2 regions of the Pseudomonas versuta genome follow, and region 1 is predicted to be linked to the other one. Evidence: riboswitches for the same ligand, from Rfam matches in the RefSeq annotation. Region 1 holds a riboswitch; the other holds the start of a gene.
The links. A riboswitch is a leader RNA that binds a small molecule or an ion and turns the genes downstream of it on or off. The one in region 1 is predicted to bind cobalamin.

Region 1 (7,919 bases):
TCGTAACAGTCGAAGTCGTCATGGTGAATGGCACCTGTGCTTTTGTAGGCGCTGGCTTGCCTGCGATGGCATCTACTCAATCTGAAAGTCAGATCGGGTTGTTAGCATCGCTGGCAAGCCAGCTCCCACAAATTTGGGAGGCTATCCCGTTTTTATTTTGGGTAACCCGCGCGTTTCATTTCGCGCTCGGTGGTCTGTTGTGCCGCGGCCAGGGCCTGATCAACCGTCATCTGGCCAATCAGCGCGGCAGAGAACAACTTGCCGACCTGGGTGCCCACGGCCTGGAACTCCGGAATGGTGACCAGCTGTATACCGACGTAAGGGACAGGCTTGAGCGTAGGGTCATTGGGCTTGGCGGCCTTGAGCGATTCCAGGGTCACTTTGGCAAAGGGTGCCGCCTTGAGGTAGGCGTCGCTGTAGGTCGAGGCACGAGTGCCCGGCGGCACATTGGCAATGCCGTCTTTCTCGGCCACCAGGGCCCCGTACTCTTTGGAGGTGGCCCAGGTGCTGAAGGTCCTGGCGGCGTCCTTGGCTTTGGAGGTGGTGGGAATGGCCAGCGCCCAGGAGTACAGCCAGGCGCTGCCTTTGTCGGTCACTGCATGGGGGGCGAAGGTAAAGCCGACATGATCGGCCACCTTGCTCTGGGTCGGGTCGGTGACAAATGAACCGGCAACGCTGGCGTCGACCCAGATCGCACATTTGCCGCTGTTGAACAGGGCCAGGTTCTCGTTGAAGCCGTTGCTGGTGGCGCCCGGGGGGCCTGCGGCTTTCATGGTGTTGACGTAAAAGTTGAGGGCGTTCTTCCACTCCGGGCCGGTGAACTCGGGCTGCCACTTCTCATCGAACCAGCGCGCGCCGTAGGCATTGGCGATGGTGCTGATCAGCGCCATGTTTTCACCCCAGCCCGCTTTGCCACGCAGGCAAATACCGTATTGCTCTTTTTCGGGTTTGTTCAGGGTTTTGGCGAATTCTGCAATCTGTTCCCAGGTCGGGTGCTCGGGCATGGTCAGCCCGGCTTCCTTGAACAAGTCAGTACGGTAGTAGGTCATCGAGCTTTCGGCATAAAACGGCAGGGCGTAGAGCGTGCCCTTGACTGACAGGCCATCGCGTACCGAGGGAAATACATCTTCAATGGCGTAGGACGCTGGCAGATCGTTCATCGGCTCCAGCCAGCCCTTGGCACCCCAAAGTGCGGCTTCGTACATGCCGATGGTCAGCACATCGAACTGGCCGCCCTGGGTGGCAATGTCTGTGGTGAGGCGTTGGCGCAGCACGTTTTCTTCCAGCACCACCCAGTTGAGCTTGATATCCGGGTGTTCGCTCTCGAAAGTTTTCGACAGCTTTTGCATGCGGATCATGTCGCTGTTGTTGACCGTCGCAATGGTCAGGGTTTGCGCGCCCAGGCTGATACCGCTGAGGGTCATGCACATGGCCACACATAACGCTTTGACAGGAATATTCATTGAGCACTCCACTTCATCGACCAAGGCGGCCGTGAAGGACGGTTATTGTTTTTATGGCTGCCCGCTCAAGCGAGCGCATAGGGCGGATTACAGCCCTCAATCACCGGCGTGACAAATCACTGGTAGCACTCGTACCGATACTATTTTGCACTGCGCAGGCGTTCGCTCAGCACCGGCAGGTTTTGCTCGGTCAAACGCTGCACGGCCAGGCGGCGGTAGTGGGACGGGGTCATGCCTTTAAGTTGCTGAAAGCGACGGTTGAAGTTGGAAATATTGCTGAAACCCGACTCAAAACACACGTCAGTCACCGCTTTTCGCCCATCGGCCAGTAGTTCGCAGGACTTGCTGATACGCAGGCGATTGACGAACTCGATAAAACAGCGCCCCGTGGCTTGCTTGAATACCCTGGAAAAGTAGGTGGGTTTCATGCCCATGTAGTCGGCGACTTCTTCAAGGGTCAGCTCCCGGGCATAGTGGCTGAAGATGTAATCCACGGCGCGGTTGGTACGGTCAATGGTGTGTTCGTCGGCCAGATTGCCTGAGGTGACGCCGGACAACAGTTGATAGTCGTCACAGTCCGCCAGCAGCTGCATCAGAATCAAAAAATGCCCGAGGCGGGTCACTCCGGTGGCACTGGCGATGGTCTGCATCAGCGCCATGGCTCTGCGGATGGTGGCTTTGCAGTGAAATTCAATGCCGTACTGTGCCCGTTCCAGCATCGGCGTGAGGCCCTTGAGCTCGGTAAAGACCGAGGCGGCGCTGCCCAGCAGCTCATCGGTGAAGTTGACCAGCATGTCGCGGGTCGGCACCACTTCATCTTCGGCCACCTGGCTGATCCAGTTGTGGGGCAGGTTGGGGCCGGTGAGGAACAGCGTCTCGGGGTAGAAGTTGCCGATATAGTCGCCTACAAATACTTTGCCGCTGCTGGCCACAATCAGGTGCAGTTCGTACTCCTTGTGGAAATGCCAGCGCACCAGCGGGCAGGGGAAACCATGCTGGCGGTAGATAATCGACAGGCCATTGTGGTCGTCCATCAATTCGTATGAAGGGTCTGTAGCTCTGGCGGGACGTGTCATGGGCTTGGCCGCTGGTAGTCTTGTTATGGGGCTGATCATGCTGCCTTTTGAATATTCCTGCCAGCCGCGGCTCTATTTCCTGCCTGTTCAAGGATAAGACACGATGAAAACACTGTTATTGATCGGCATGGGCTCCGGAGACCCGCAGCAGATCACCGTACAGGCGATTCAGGCCCTGAACCGAACCTCGGTGTTCTTTGTGCTGGACAAGGGTAAAACCACTGACGACCTGGTGCGGCTGCGCCTTGAGATTTGCGAGCGTTATATCCGTGAGCCGGGTTATCGGGTGGTTCAGGTCCGCGATCCGAAGCGCGACAGCACAACCCTGTCTTACACCCAGGGAGTTGAAGACTGGCATGAACAGCGGGCCGAATTGTTTGCGCGGCTGATCGAGGACGAATTGGGGGAGGGCGAGTGCGGGGCTTTTTTGCTCTGGGGCGAGCCGGCCCTGTATGACAGCACCTTGCGCATTCTGGACCGGGTGCGGGCCAATGGCTGCACCGCGTTCGACTATGAGGTGATTCCCGGTATCAGCAGCGTGCAGGCGTTGGTGGCCCGCCATCGAGTGGCGCTCAATGACATTGGTCAGCCGATCCGTATTACGACGGGGCGGCGACTGGTGGCCGAGGACCTGGACAATGTAGTGGTGATGCTCGATGCCCATTGCGCGTTCCAGGCGTTTGTCCATGAGGACCTGGATATTTACTGGGGCGCCTATATCGGTACTGCGGACGAGATCCTGATTGCCGGCAAGCTGGCAGATGTCTGCGAGCAGATCCGGCAAACCCGTGAGCAAGCCAGGTTGCGCAAGGGCTGGATCATGGATACGTATTTGCTGCGCCGGTCAGCGAAACCGCACTGATGCCATCGCGAGCAAGCTCGCTCCTACAGGGGCCGGGTAGGCAGTTAGTGTGTGCGGTTCTTGGCTTCGATCCACTGCGACATGTACTGGGTACTTTTGTGCTGGTGATGACGCAACATTGCCCCGGTGAAGTTGTTGCGCCGGTGCTGTTCAAGCTCCGCGCGGCAGGCTTCGATGCGTTGCACCAGTGCCGGGCCATGGAGGGTGTTCAGGTACCGCGCCTGCAGCAGTGCCCGGCCGTTCTGTTGCGCTTGCTGCCACGCCTGGGGGTTGCGGTACAGCTCGACGGCCGCCTGCGCAATGGCGCTGGCACTCTGTTCTACGGCACCGGCCCACGGCAAGTCGCCGTGCATCCCTTCGGCGCCCACCGGGGTGGTGACGTTAGGCGTGCCGCAGAGCATGGCGTCGGCGATCTTGCCTTTGATTCCGGCGCCAAAGCGCAAAGGTGCCAGGCAGATGCGTGCACTGCTCATCACGGCGAGGGCATCCTCGGCCCAGTTGAGTACGTGAAAACCCTGGGCCGGGTTGTGCAGTGCCGTGGCTTTGGGCGGGGTGTAAGCACCGTAGACATGCAGCTGGGCGGCCGGCAGTTGCTGACGGATCAAGGGCCAGATATGGGTCTTCATCCATAGCACGGCATCCCAGTTCGGCGCATGGCGGAAGTTACCGATGCTCAAGAAATGCTGGCGTTGCTCGTAAGGCACGAACTGTTCGGGGACGCGGTCAACCATCAGCGGGCACCAGTGCAGCAGCGCCTCGGGCACCTGGAATTGCTCCACCAGCAGATCGATTTCGTATTCGGAAATCATCAGGTTCAGGTCGCTGCGATAGATCGCGGCGATTTCCCGTTGGGCCAGATCGGCATCGGCCATGTGCTCAAAGGTGGCACGCTGCGCCGGGGCGAACAGGCTGCTGAAGTCATCCTGCTCCGGGTCTTGCTTGAGCCGTGCCTTCAGTTGCAGATGACGGGCGTCACGCAGGCTTTGCAAGTCGGAGGTTTCCAGGACGCGCAAGGCATTCGGGCAATGTTTCTCGACCCGCCAGCCGAACTGTTCCTCCATCATGAAGCGGTCGAACAGCACTATGTCCGGGGCCAGCTCACTGATGAAGGTGTCGAAACTGCTGTTATTAAGCTCGATTGCGACTTCATCGATGCCCAGCACTGCCAGGTCAGCCTTGTGCTCGCCAACCCCGGCCGGGCTGCTGAAGGTGATCTGCCAGCCTTGCTGCAAAAAACTCTCGATGATTTGCATCATGTGCCCGCCTGCCGCAGAAGAGCGAGGCTCGGGCCACACGTAGCCAATGATCAGGACGTGGGTTGGGCGAGGGGACGACATGGACGGTTCCGTCTGAGGCTGAAAAAAGGCGGCAATTAGAACACAACACTGCACTGCATTGATCATGTGCCGGAGCTGGCTTACCTGCGATCAGGTCGCCATGATTGGTCCTGCACGCCGGGTTGAATCTAGCGCTGACATGCCAGCGCCCACAGGATGACATTGACCTGTTACAAAGCACTGCGTAGCCTTGCGCGTTCGAGGTTCTTCGCTACGCGAAGCTAAGAAGGGAACGCGGTATGCCGCGGCTGCCCCCGCAACTGTAAACGGTCAATGACCTTGCAATGCCACTGCTGGACAAGCGGGAAGGCGCAGGGTCGGCGTCAGCTCAGGCTGGCACCCCGCCGTAAGCCAGGAGACCTGCCTCGTGACAGATTCTTACTTCAACCGGGCGGGGTGATCCGGTGGCGAAGACTGACCGCGCACAGCCTGCGGTCGTCGTCCCGTATGCCCGCCGCTTGCCAAAGGGCATCCGATGAAAACACTGGCCAAAATCCCTGTCACTATCGTTACCGGCTTTCTCGGTTCGGGCAAAACCACGCTGCTGCGGCACATGCTGGATAACGCCCAGGGCCGCCGTATTGCGGTGATCGTCAATGAGTTCGGCGAACTGGGTATCGACGGCGAAATCCTCAAGCAGTGCACCATCGGGTGTACCGAAGAAGAAGCCAACGGCCGCGTTTATGAACTGGCCAATGGCTGCCTGTGCTGCACCGTGCAGGAAGAGTTCTTCCCGGTGATGCGCGAACTGGTCGCCCGTCGCGGCGATATCGACCATATCCTGATTGAAACCTCTGGCCTGGCCCTGCCAAAACCTCTGGTGCAAGCATTCCAGTGGCCGGAAATCCGCAGCGCCTGCACGGTTGATGCAGTGATTACCGTAGTCGACAGCCCGGCTGTGGCTGCCGGTACCTTTGCTGCGTTCCCGGATCAGGTCGACGCCCAGCGCAAACTCGACCCGAATCTGGACCACGAGTCGCCTCTGCACGAGCTGTTTGCTGACCAGTTGGCCAGCGCCGATCTGGTGATCCTCAACAAGGCCGACCTGATCAGCCCTGAAGATCTGGCCCGGGTGCGTGCCGAAGTCGCTGAAGAGTTGCCACCTGCGGTGAAAGTCATCGAAGCCAGCAGCGGCCGCTTGCCTCTGGATGTGTTGCTGGGCCTGGGTGCCGGCTCCGAGGATCATATCGATGGCCGTCACAGCCACCACGATCACCACCACGACGGTGATGATGACCACGATGATCATGACCACGATGCCTTCGATTCGATTTCCATCGAGCTGCCTGAAGGCGAAGAACGCGTATTGATGGAGGCCCTGACTCAACTGGTGGTCCAGCACGGCATTCTGCGGGTCAAAGGCTTTGCGGCTATCCCGGGCAAGCCGATGCGTTTGCTGATTCAGGGCGTGGGTACACGTTTTGACAAGCACTTCGACCGTGCCTGGGGCCGCGACGAAACTCGCAGCACCCGGCTGGTGCTGATTGGCCAGGATCTGGACGCGGCACTGCTCGAGTCCACTCTGCGTACAGCGTTGAGCGCTTAAACCATGCATTTGCTCAGGACCCAGCCTGGTGGCTTTGTATCGGACGACAACATTGCCGACCTTGGCCAGACCCCCGCCGAGCTGGTGATCCTGTGCAGCGGTGATTCAAGCCTGGCACTGCTGGCGCAAGCCGCGCAGCAGCTGCCTGAAAATTATCCTGGCCTGCGTCTGGCAAACCCGATGCAGGTACAGAACCACGGCTCGGTCGACCTGTATTTCGATCAAGTGCTGCAACACGCCAAAGTGATCCTGCTGTCATTGCACGGCGGGATCGGTTACTGGCGCTACGGCATTGAACGCTTGATGCAACTGGCCGAACGTGGCGTCACCCTGATTCTGGTGCCGGGCGATGATCGCCCCGACCCTGAACTCAGCGCGCTGAGCACAGTGGCTGCCAGTGAGGGTGAGCGTCTGTGGCATTTTCTGCGCCAGGGCGGTTTGCATAATGCCTTGCAGCTCTATCGTTGCCTGGCCGCCCAGTGGCTGGGCCGCGATTACACGTGGGAGCCGCCGCGAACCTTGCCCCGCACCGCCATCTATCACCCGGCGCACGCCAGCCCTGAACTCAAGGACTGGCAGGCCGACTGGCAACCCGGATATCCGGTGGCGGCGCTGCTGTTCTACCGCTCGCACTTGCAGGCAGCCAATACCGCGTTCGTCGATGTGTTTTGCCAGCGTATGCAGGCCGCGGGCCTCAATCCCTTGCCGATTGCCGTGGCCAGCCTCAAGGAGCCGGGGTGCCTGGCGAACGTTGAGGACTGGCTGGATGAGGTCGACGCCGCCGTCATTCTCAACACCACCGGTTTTGCTCAGTCGAGCCCCGAAGCGCCGCACCTGCGACCGTTTCGGCGCAATATCCCGGTCATTCAGGCCATTTGCGCCCAGGACAACGAGCCCGGCTGGCGCGACAGCGAACAGGGCCTTGGCCCGCGAGATCTGGCGATGCACATTGCCCTGCCGGAACTGGACGGGCGGATTATCAGTCGACCGATCAGTTTTAAAGACCTGGCCTGGCGCAGTGAGCGCAGCCAGTCGGACGTGGTGTGTTATCGGGCGCAACCGCAACGGATGGACTTTGTCGCAGAACTGGCGCGGCGCTGGGTCGAACTGGCCCGGGTGCCGAACCCGCAAAAGCGTATAGCGCTGATTCTGGCTAACTATCCGACTCGCGACGGTCGCATCGGCAATGGCGTGGGGCTGGATACGCCGGCCGCCGCGCTGAATATCCTGCGGGCTTTGCAGGCCCGGAGTTACCCGCTGGATTGCCGGTTGCCCGAGAGCGGCACTGCGCTGATTCAGGACTTGCTCGGCGGGGTCAGCAATGACCTCGACAGTCGGGACCTGCGCCCCTGCATGCAAAGCCTGGCGCTGGATGAGTACTGGACGATGTTCAATCGCTTGCCCGAGGCCAATCGCCAGGCCGTGATTGAGCGTTGGGGCATGCCAGAGACCGATCCAATGTTCCGTAGCGGGCGGCTGATGGTCGCGGGTCTGCGTTTTGGTCTGACGTTTGTCGGGATTCAACCAGCCCGCGGCTATCAGGTGGATGCCAGCGCGGTGTATCACGACCCCGATCTGGTACCGCCCCACGGCTATCTGGCGTTCTACTTCTGGCTGCGTAACGCCTATGGCGCC
Region 2 (7,919 bases), 1.3 Mb from region 1:
TGGTAGTCCACCGTTTGCACGTCCTGCAAACCGGCCCAGCGCAACAAGGCACTGCAGGCCGCAGGTGACTCGAACAAACCATGCAAGTACGTGCCGAAAATTTGCCCGTCTTCACTCTGGGCGCCATCACACCGGCCATCTTCCAACTGCACCGCCGGCCGCTCCAGCGCCACGCCGCTAGTCACGCCGGCATGGATTTCGTAGCCACTGACTGCAGCGTTTTCCAGGGTCAGATGCCCGCGTACATTGCGCAGTTGCTTCTCGGCGGCAAGCTCGGTGCTCAATGCCAGCAACCCCAGACCGGGGCTCGACCCCGCCGCGCCTTCGAGCCCCAGCGGGTCGTGAACCTGTTCGCCGAGCATCTGCAAACCGCCACAAATCCCCAGCAACTTGCCGCCATAGCGCAAGTGACGGTTGATTGCCGCCTCCCAGCCATTGCCGCGCAAATAGGCCAGATCGCTGCGCACGCTTTTGGAGCCCGGCAGGATAATCAAATCCGCAGCAGGGACAGGCTGGCCCGGCCCGACAAACTGCAAGTCCACTTGCGGGTGCAAACGCAGCGGATCGAAGTCGGTGTGGTTACTGATACGCGGCAGTACCGGCACAACCACCTTGAGCACTTGATCTACCTTGTCGGTCTGGCGCTGGTCAATGCCGTCTTCAGCCTCAAGATGCAAATCCATCACATACGGCAATACACCGATCACCGGCTTGCCCGTGCGCTGTTCAAGCCAGTCGAGACCAGGCTGGAGCAAGGCAATGTCGCCCCGAAAACGGTTGATGATGAAGCCTTTGACCCGCGCCTGCTCGGTCTCTGACAGCAACTCAAGAGTGCCGACAAGATGCGCAAACACGCCGCCGCGATTGATGTCGGCGATCAGGATTACCGGACAATCCACCGCCTCGGCAAAGCCCATGTTGGCGATGTCGCCGGCACGCAGATTGATCTCGGCAGGCGAGCCCGCGCCCTCGACCATCACCACCGGGTACTCGGCGCTCAAGCGTTGGTGCGAGGCCAGCACCGCCTGCATGGCGATGGCCTTGTAGTCGTGATAAGCCACCGCGTTCATGCTGGTTACGGCACGCCCATGAATAATCACCTGCGCGCCGGTGTCACTGTTGGGCTTGAGCAACACCGGATTCATGTCTGTGTGGGGCGCAAGACCGGCCGCCTGGGCCTGGACTGCCTGGGCCCGACCGATCTCGCCGCCCTCTGCGGTGACGGCACTGTTGAGCGCCATGTTCTGCGGCTTGAACGGCACCACACGCACACCCTCGCGGGTCAGCCAGCGGCACAATGCCGTGACCAGAGTACTTTTACCCGCATCGGATGTAGTGCCCTGCACCATCAGCGTGCTCATGAATGTTCCTTGGTATACGCCAGCAACGCTTGTTCCAGCCGCAGCCAGTCAGCGTCGGTAGCAGGCAGGCCAAAACGTACGCTGCTGTTATGGGCAAACAGACGCAGCAAAATACCGCGCTGGGCCATAAATTCGTAAAGACGGTCGGCGTGGGGGGTAATCAACCACTGAAACAGCGCGCACCCGCCCTGGGGCGGCAAATCATGCAGGCCCAGCAATCGCTCCAACCGGCCGCTGGCCAATTCGCTGCGCTCGCGCTGAAACTCCTGGGCGGCGGTGTCGAGCAGACAAGCCTGGCCTACAGCCCGGGTCGGGCCGCTGACGGCCCATGGGCCGACCTGGTCGGCCAACAATTTAAGCAACTTGAGTTCTGCCAGAACAAAGCCAAGCCGGACCCCGGCCAGACCAAAGAACTTGCCGAAAGAGCGCAGCACAATCAGCCCGGTACGCCAGCTCTGGGCCGACAGGCTCAAATCTGGCGTGTTGTCCATGAAGGCCTCGTCCACCACCAGCCAACCTCCGCGCGGGGCCAGTCTTGCGTGCCACTCCAGCAACCGCTCGGCAGTCAGGCTCAAGCCGGTAGGGTTATTGGGGTTAACCACCACCAGCACATCCAGCGTATCGAGGTAGAAATCGACTTCCTGCTCCATGATCTCGCGCACGATGTGCCCGCTACGGCGCCACGCCTCGGCGTGCTCGGCGTAGCAGGGCGACAACACACCGACCTTGCCCGCACGCCGCAAGCGCGGCAGCAACTGAATAGCGCACTGCGAACCCGGCACCGGCAACACGTTCGGTGCCCCGTAATAAGCGCAAGCTGCGTGCTCAAGCCCGTCGTCGGTTTCCGGCAAGCGCGCCCAGGCCCGCTCATCAATCGCAGGAATCGCAAACGGCCAGGGCGCCAGGCCACTGGACAAGTCCAGCCAGTCCGCCTCGGCAATGCCGTAGTTCAGAACTGCCTGACGTAAACGTCCGCCGTGCTCAAGCATAGAATTCACTCCCTACACACAGGATCAATAACCACAGCCATACGCCACGCTGCACCAACTGCCAGCCGCGATCAATCGCGTCGGCATCCGCCTGAGGACCTTCGCCCAATTGCGTGCGTTCATGCAGTTCGCCGTGGTAAATCGCCGGGCCGCCCAACTCCACCCCCAGAGCCCCCGCGCCCGAGGCCATAACCGGGCCCGCATTGGGGCTGTCCCATTGCGGCGCCTGCTTGCGCCAGCATTTCAAGGCCAGCCGGGTATTACCCAACACGGCGTAGGTCAACGCCACCAACCGTGCCGGAATATAATTCAGCACATCGTCGATCCGCGCAGCCGCCCAGCCAAAACGCTCAAAGCGTTCGTTGCGATAGCCCCACATCGCATCCAGCGTATTACTCAAACGATAGAGCACTACCCCCGGTGCGCCGGCTACGACAAACCAGAACAGGGCGGCGAACACTGCATCACTGCCGTTCTCCAGGACCGATTCCGTGGCCGCGCGGGCCACTTGCGTGGAGTCCAGTTCGCTGGTCTGGCGACTGACCAGGTAGCCGACCCGGGTACGGGCCTCTTCCAGGTCATTGCTGCGCAGGGCTTGCGCCACCGGCTGCACGTGCTCACCCAGACTGCGCATGCCCAGCGCGCAATACAGCGCCAGAATGTCCACCAGCCAGCCGATATAAGGCAGCCATGACAAGGCTGTTGCCAGAATCGTCAACGGCAGCACTGCCAGCACCCAGGCTGTCACGCCATGGCTGCGCCAGCCACGACCGCCGGAATTGAAACGTTGCTCGATACGGTCAGCCATCCGGCCAAACGCAACCAGCGGATGCCAGCGTTTGGGCTCACCGAACAACGCATCCAGCGCCACCCCGGCAACGCACAGCAACGCCACACTCATGGACTCACTCCCCAATAATTCTCATAAACCAGTTCGCTCAGTGGACGCGCTTTCGCCCATCCCTCCATCACCAGCATAGGTGCTGGATAAAAGCGCTCGACCGGGCCCAGACACAACACGGCCAGCGGCTTGGCACCAGCGGGTAAACCCAGCAGGTCAGCCAGCGCCAAAGGATCAAACAGCGACACCCAGCCCATGCCCAGCCCCTCGACCCTGGCGGCCAGCCACAGGTTTTGGATCGCACACGACAACGATGCCATGTCCATTTCCGGCAGCGTCCGGCGACCGAAGATGTGCTTCTCGCGATCGTCCATCAACGCGGCCACCAACACCTCGGCACAATCGTTGATGCCCTCGACCTTGAGGGTCATGAATTCATCGGAACGCTCACCCAGCGCTTGAGCGGTGCGCACCCGCTCCTCTTCGACCAGAGCCTGGACCTTGCCGCGCAACTGGCGGTCGCTGATGCGGATAAACCGCCAGGGTTGCATCAGGCCCACACTGGGCGCCTGATGCGCGGCTTCAAGCAGACGTGATAACAGTTGAGGAGCCACCGTGCCACCGCTGAAGTGACGCATATCGCGTCGCTCGGCTATGGCTCGATAAACAGCAGCTCGCTCATCAGGACTAAATGCGTTGTCGCTCATGGCACCTTCACGGCACAGGGCGCGAACAACGCGGCAATGGCCTGGGGATTGGACGGAAAGTAAAAGTGCACATAAGACGCGGTCATCCGCCCGTCGCGATACACCGCTTCAGCGCCACGCCCGCCATTGGGGCTCAGCCCCCGGGCGATCGGTACAAGGTCGGTGGTGGTCAGCGAGTGATGATAGGTGTGACCGCGCAGCAAGCCTTCGGGCATCTCGACAGCCTGTAGCGCCAGCGCTGCCAGACGCTTTTGCATGGTTGCTTCACCGGCCAGCAGCCCCACCAGCTCGGCACGTTGGCCTTCAACGTCGGTCAGGGCATCCAGCAAATAGAGCATCCCGCCACACTCGGCGAGCAATGGCTTGCCCGCCCCGTGGTGCGCGCGAATAGCCTCCAGCATCGGCGTATTGCGCGACAACTCAAGGTGATGCAGTTCAGGGTAACCGCCCGGCAAATACAGACTGTCGACCTCGGGCAAGCGCTCATCGTGAATCGGCGAGAAGAACAGCAGTTCGGCGCCCATGTCACGCAACAGCGCCAGGCTCGCGCCATAGGTGAAGGCGAAAGCCTCATCGCGCGCCACGGCAATGCGCACCCCGGCCAATAACGGCTCGGCTGTTACCAGCTGCGGTGCAGCGAACGCCACCGCCGGTGGCAGCGCTACCTCACAGGTGCTGGCCAGGGCATCGGCCGCCGCATCAAGGCGCGCATCCAGATCATTCAACTCGCTGGCCTGGACCAGGCCCAGATGCCGACTTGGCAGTTCGATGGCGGTTTCACGAGACAGTGCGCCGTACCAGCGCAAGCCTTCAGTCAGGCTCCCCTCCAACAACTGCGCATGGCGCACGGTGCCGACACGGTTGGCCAGCACGCCGGCAAACGGCAAGTCCGGCTGATAGCGCGCCAGGCCCAGTGCCAGCGCGCCAAAGGTCTGGGCCATGGCAGTGCCATCGATCACGCCCAACACCGGCACGCCAAAATGACGTGCCAGATCAGCGCTGGACGGCGTACCGTCGAACAGACCCATGACCCCTTCAATCAGAATCAGGTCCGCTTCCCCTGCGGCTTCCCACAGCAAGCGGCGACTTTCATCGGCGCCCACCATCCACAAATCCACCTGATATACCGGCGCTCCGCTGGCGCGCTCGAGGATCATGGGATCGAGAAAATCCGGACCACACTTGAATACCCGTACCTTGCGCCCTTGATTGCGATGCAATCGGGCCAGGGCGGCGGTGACGGTGGTCTTGCCCTGGCCCGAGGCCGGTGCGGCGATCAATACCGCCGGGCAATGACGCGACTCTCTCATGCTTGAACACTCACAATTCGATGCCTTTCTGGGCTTTGATACCGGACTGGAAGGCGTGTTTGATCACACCCATTTCAGTCACCGTATCGGCCAGGTCTATCAGTTCGGGTTTAGCGCCGCGTCCGGTGACCAGTACATGCTGCATCGGCGGGCGGGCTTGCAGATCGCTCAGCACTTGCTCCAGGTCGAGATAGCCGTGCTTGAGCGCGATATTCAGTTCATCCAGCACCACCAGACCGATGGACGGGTCGCGCAGCATCTCGCGGGACACTTCCCATGCGGCCTCGGCAGCGGCGATATCACGCTGGCGGTCCTGGGTTTCCCAGGTAAAGCCTTCGCCCATTACGTGGTAGCGCACTTGCTCAGGGAAACGGCGGAAGAAAATCTCTTCGCCGGTGCTGTTGCGACCCTTGATAAACTGCACCACGCCGCACTGCATGCCGTGGCCCATGGCCCGTGCCAGCATGCCAAAGGCCGAACTGCTTTTGCCTTTGCCGTTGCCGGTCAGTACCAGCAGCAACCCACATTCGTTAGGGGCGCTGGCAATGCGCTCATCCATAACGGCTTTTTTGCGCAGCATGCGCGCCTGATGACGTTCGTCGCGTTCGGGGGATTCGTTCATGGCAGCTCTCCGTTGGGGCTCAATCATGCAAACGGGAGGCGGGGGACATTGCAACAAAAAGCACACCATCGCCCGCCGCGAGGTGTTGGATGGATCAGGCCGGTCTCCGGGCTCACAAGCGGGATACTCCTGAACAGAGCAACCCTGACCACGCGCCTTCCCGTGTGCAAACACAGTGACATTGAGCGCAGTTTTTACTCATTTACCGTTGCGGGGGCAGCGCCGGGATCAAAGCGGTTGTGTGGATCAAACACGCCCTCACCGGCTTCCCTGTTTCACCCTGTCGACCTGTGGCCACAGAGCACCTGAAACAAGCCGCGAAGGTTAGAGGGTTGGGGGTGGAGCGTCAATTAAAGCTGGCTGCAGCGACTTGAACCTTTGAGCAGCTACGCTCCTCTATGACTAACAAGCCCAAGAACCAATGGAGATTTTCATGCTCAAGCGCCAGCACGCTGTTGTCATCATACTTGCAGCAGGATTGGCCGCCTGCGGCGAGAGCTCGACCCTGCAAGTGGTCGATGGCACCGGCCCTTCGCCAAAACTGCCGGAGCCGAACAAGACGCTGATTCCGACGGTCAACATCGCGCCAGCCATAGGCTGGGCCGAGGGCGCCACCCCGACTGCTGCCCAGGGCCTGAAAGTTACCGCCTTCGCCGAAGGCCTCGACCATCCACGCTGGCTCTACGTATTACCTAACGGTGATGTGCTGGTGGCAGAAACCAATGCACCGCCCAAGCCGGATGACAGCAAAGGTATCCGTGGCTGGGTGATGGAGAAAGTCATGGGCCGGGCCGGTGCCGCTGTCCCGAGCGCCAACCGGATCACGCTGCTGCGCGACAGCAACCATGACGGTGTGGCGGACACTCGCACAGTGTTCATCGACAACCTTAACTCCCCGTTCGGCATGACCCTGGTGGGTAATGATCTGTATGTCGCTGACGCCGACAAGCTACTGCGTTTCCCGTATAAAGCCGCAGAGCAATCCATCACCGCCCAGCCGGTCAAAGTCGTCGATCTGCCCGGCGGCCCGTTGAACCATCACTGGACTAAGAACGTCATCGCCAGCCGCGACGGCAAAAAACTGTATGTGAGCGTGGGTTCCAACAGCAACGTGGGTGAGAACGGCCTGGACAAGGAAGAAGGTCGCGCCGCGATCTGGGAAGTGGACCCTGCTACCGGCAGTCACCGCATCTTCGCCTCAGGCTTGCGCAACCCCAACGGCATGGACTGGGAGCCCGTGACCGGCAAACTCTGGACCGCGGTTAACGAGCGCGACGAAATCGGCAGCGATCTGGTGCCTGACTACATCACTTCGGTACAGGATGGCGGCTTTTATGGCTGGCCTTACAGCTACTACGGGCAACACGTGGATGCACGGGTCAACCCGCAAAACCCGGAGCTGGTGGCCAAAGCCATTGCACCGGACTATGCCGTAGGTCCGCATACAGCCTCACTGGGGCTCAGCTTTGCTGAAGGCAGCAAACTGCCCGGATTTACGCAAGGCGCATTTATTGGCCAGCACGGATCCTGGAACCGTAAACCCCACAGTGGTTATAAAGTGATCTTCGTACCGTTCGCTGATGGCAAACCCAAAGGCCTGCCGGTGGACGTGCTGACCGGTTTTCTCAATGCCGATGAAAAAGCCATGGGCCGTCCGGTGGGAGTCGTGATTGATAAACAGGGGGATCTGCTGGTAGCAGATGATGTCGGCAACAAGATCTGGCGCGTGTCAGGGAAATAAAACAGCAGGAGCGGGGTTGCTGGCAAGCAAGCTCGCTCCTGCAGGTTCGGCTTTCGATTACGGGTTGTGCGCCAGATGCTGCTCAGTCGGCAGTACGCGCTTGGCGTTCAGATAAGCTTTCTGCCAGTAGGCTTTGTTCAGACTGTCCAGCTTGACCGTGCCGCCCGTTGCAGGCGCATGCACAAAGCGGCCCTCCCCCACATAAATCCCCGCATGACTGACCTGCGAACCACCACTGGTGGCAAAAAATAGCAGGTCACCGGTTTGCAACTTGTCTTTGCCCACACTCTGCGCCCGCATCACGATCATCTCGCGGGTGGTGCGCGGCAAAGAAATTCCGGCGGCGTC

Region 2: linked by a shared signal. The riboswitch ahead of cobO (cob(I)yrinic acid a,c-diamide adenosyltransferase) and the one ahead of cobW (cobalamin biosynthesis protein CobW) in region 1 are both predicted to bind cobalamin.

The regions. Positions count from the first base shown of each region.
Region 1 is NZ_CP012676.1:1,892,022-1,899,940, forward strand. It holds gene AOC04_RS08440 (carbohydrate ABC transporter permease) at 1-22, opposite strand, end outside; gene AOC04_RS08445 (ABC transporter substrate-binding protein) at 153-1,463, opposite strand; gene AOC04_RS08450 (AraC family transcriptional regulator) at 1,604-2,539, opposite strand; gene cobF (precorrin-6A synthase (deacetylating)) at 2,643-3,401, shown strand; gene AOC04_RS08460 (glycosyltransferase) at 3,446-4,738, opposite strand; cobalamin riboswitch at 4,923-5,120, shown strand; gene cobW (cobalamin biosynthesis protein CobW) at 5,214-6,284, shown strand; gene cobN (cobaltochelatase subunit CobN) at 6,288-7,919, shown strand, end outside.
Region 2 is NZ_CP012676.1:566,843-574,761, reverse strand. It holds gene AOC04_RS02685 (cobyric acid synthase) at 1-1,361, opposite strand, end outside; gene cobD (threonine-phosphate decarboxylase CobD) at 1,358-2,350, opposite strand; gene cbiB (adenosylcobinamide-phosphate synthase CbiB) at 2,343-3,251, opposite strand; gene bluB (5,6-dimethylbenzimidazole synthase) at 3,248-3,898, opposite strand; gene AOC04_RS02665 (cobyrinate a,c-diamide synthase) at 3,895-5,208, opposite strand; gene cobO (cob(I)yrinic acid a,c-diamide adenosyltransferase) at 5,219-5,830, opposite strand; cobalamin riboswitch at 5,911-6,154, opposite strand; gene AOC04_RS02655 (PQQ-dependent sugar dehydrogenase) at 6,264-7,571, shown strand; gene AOC04_RS02650 (C40 family peptidase) at 7,629-7,919, opposite strand, start outside.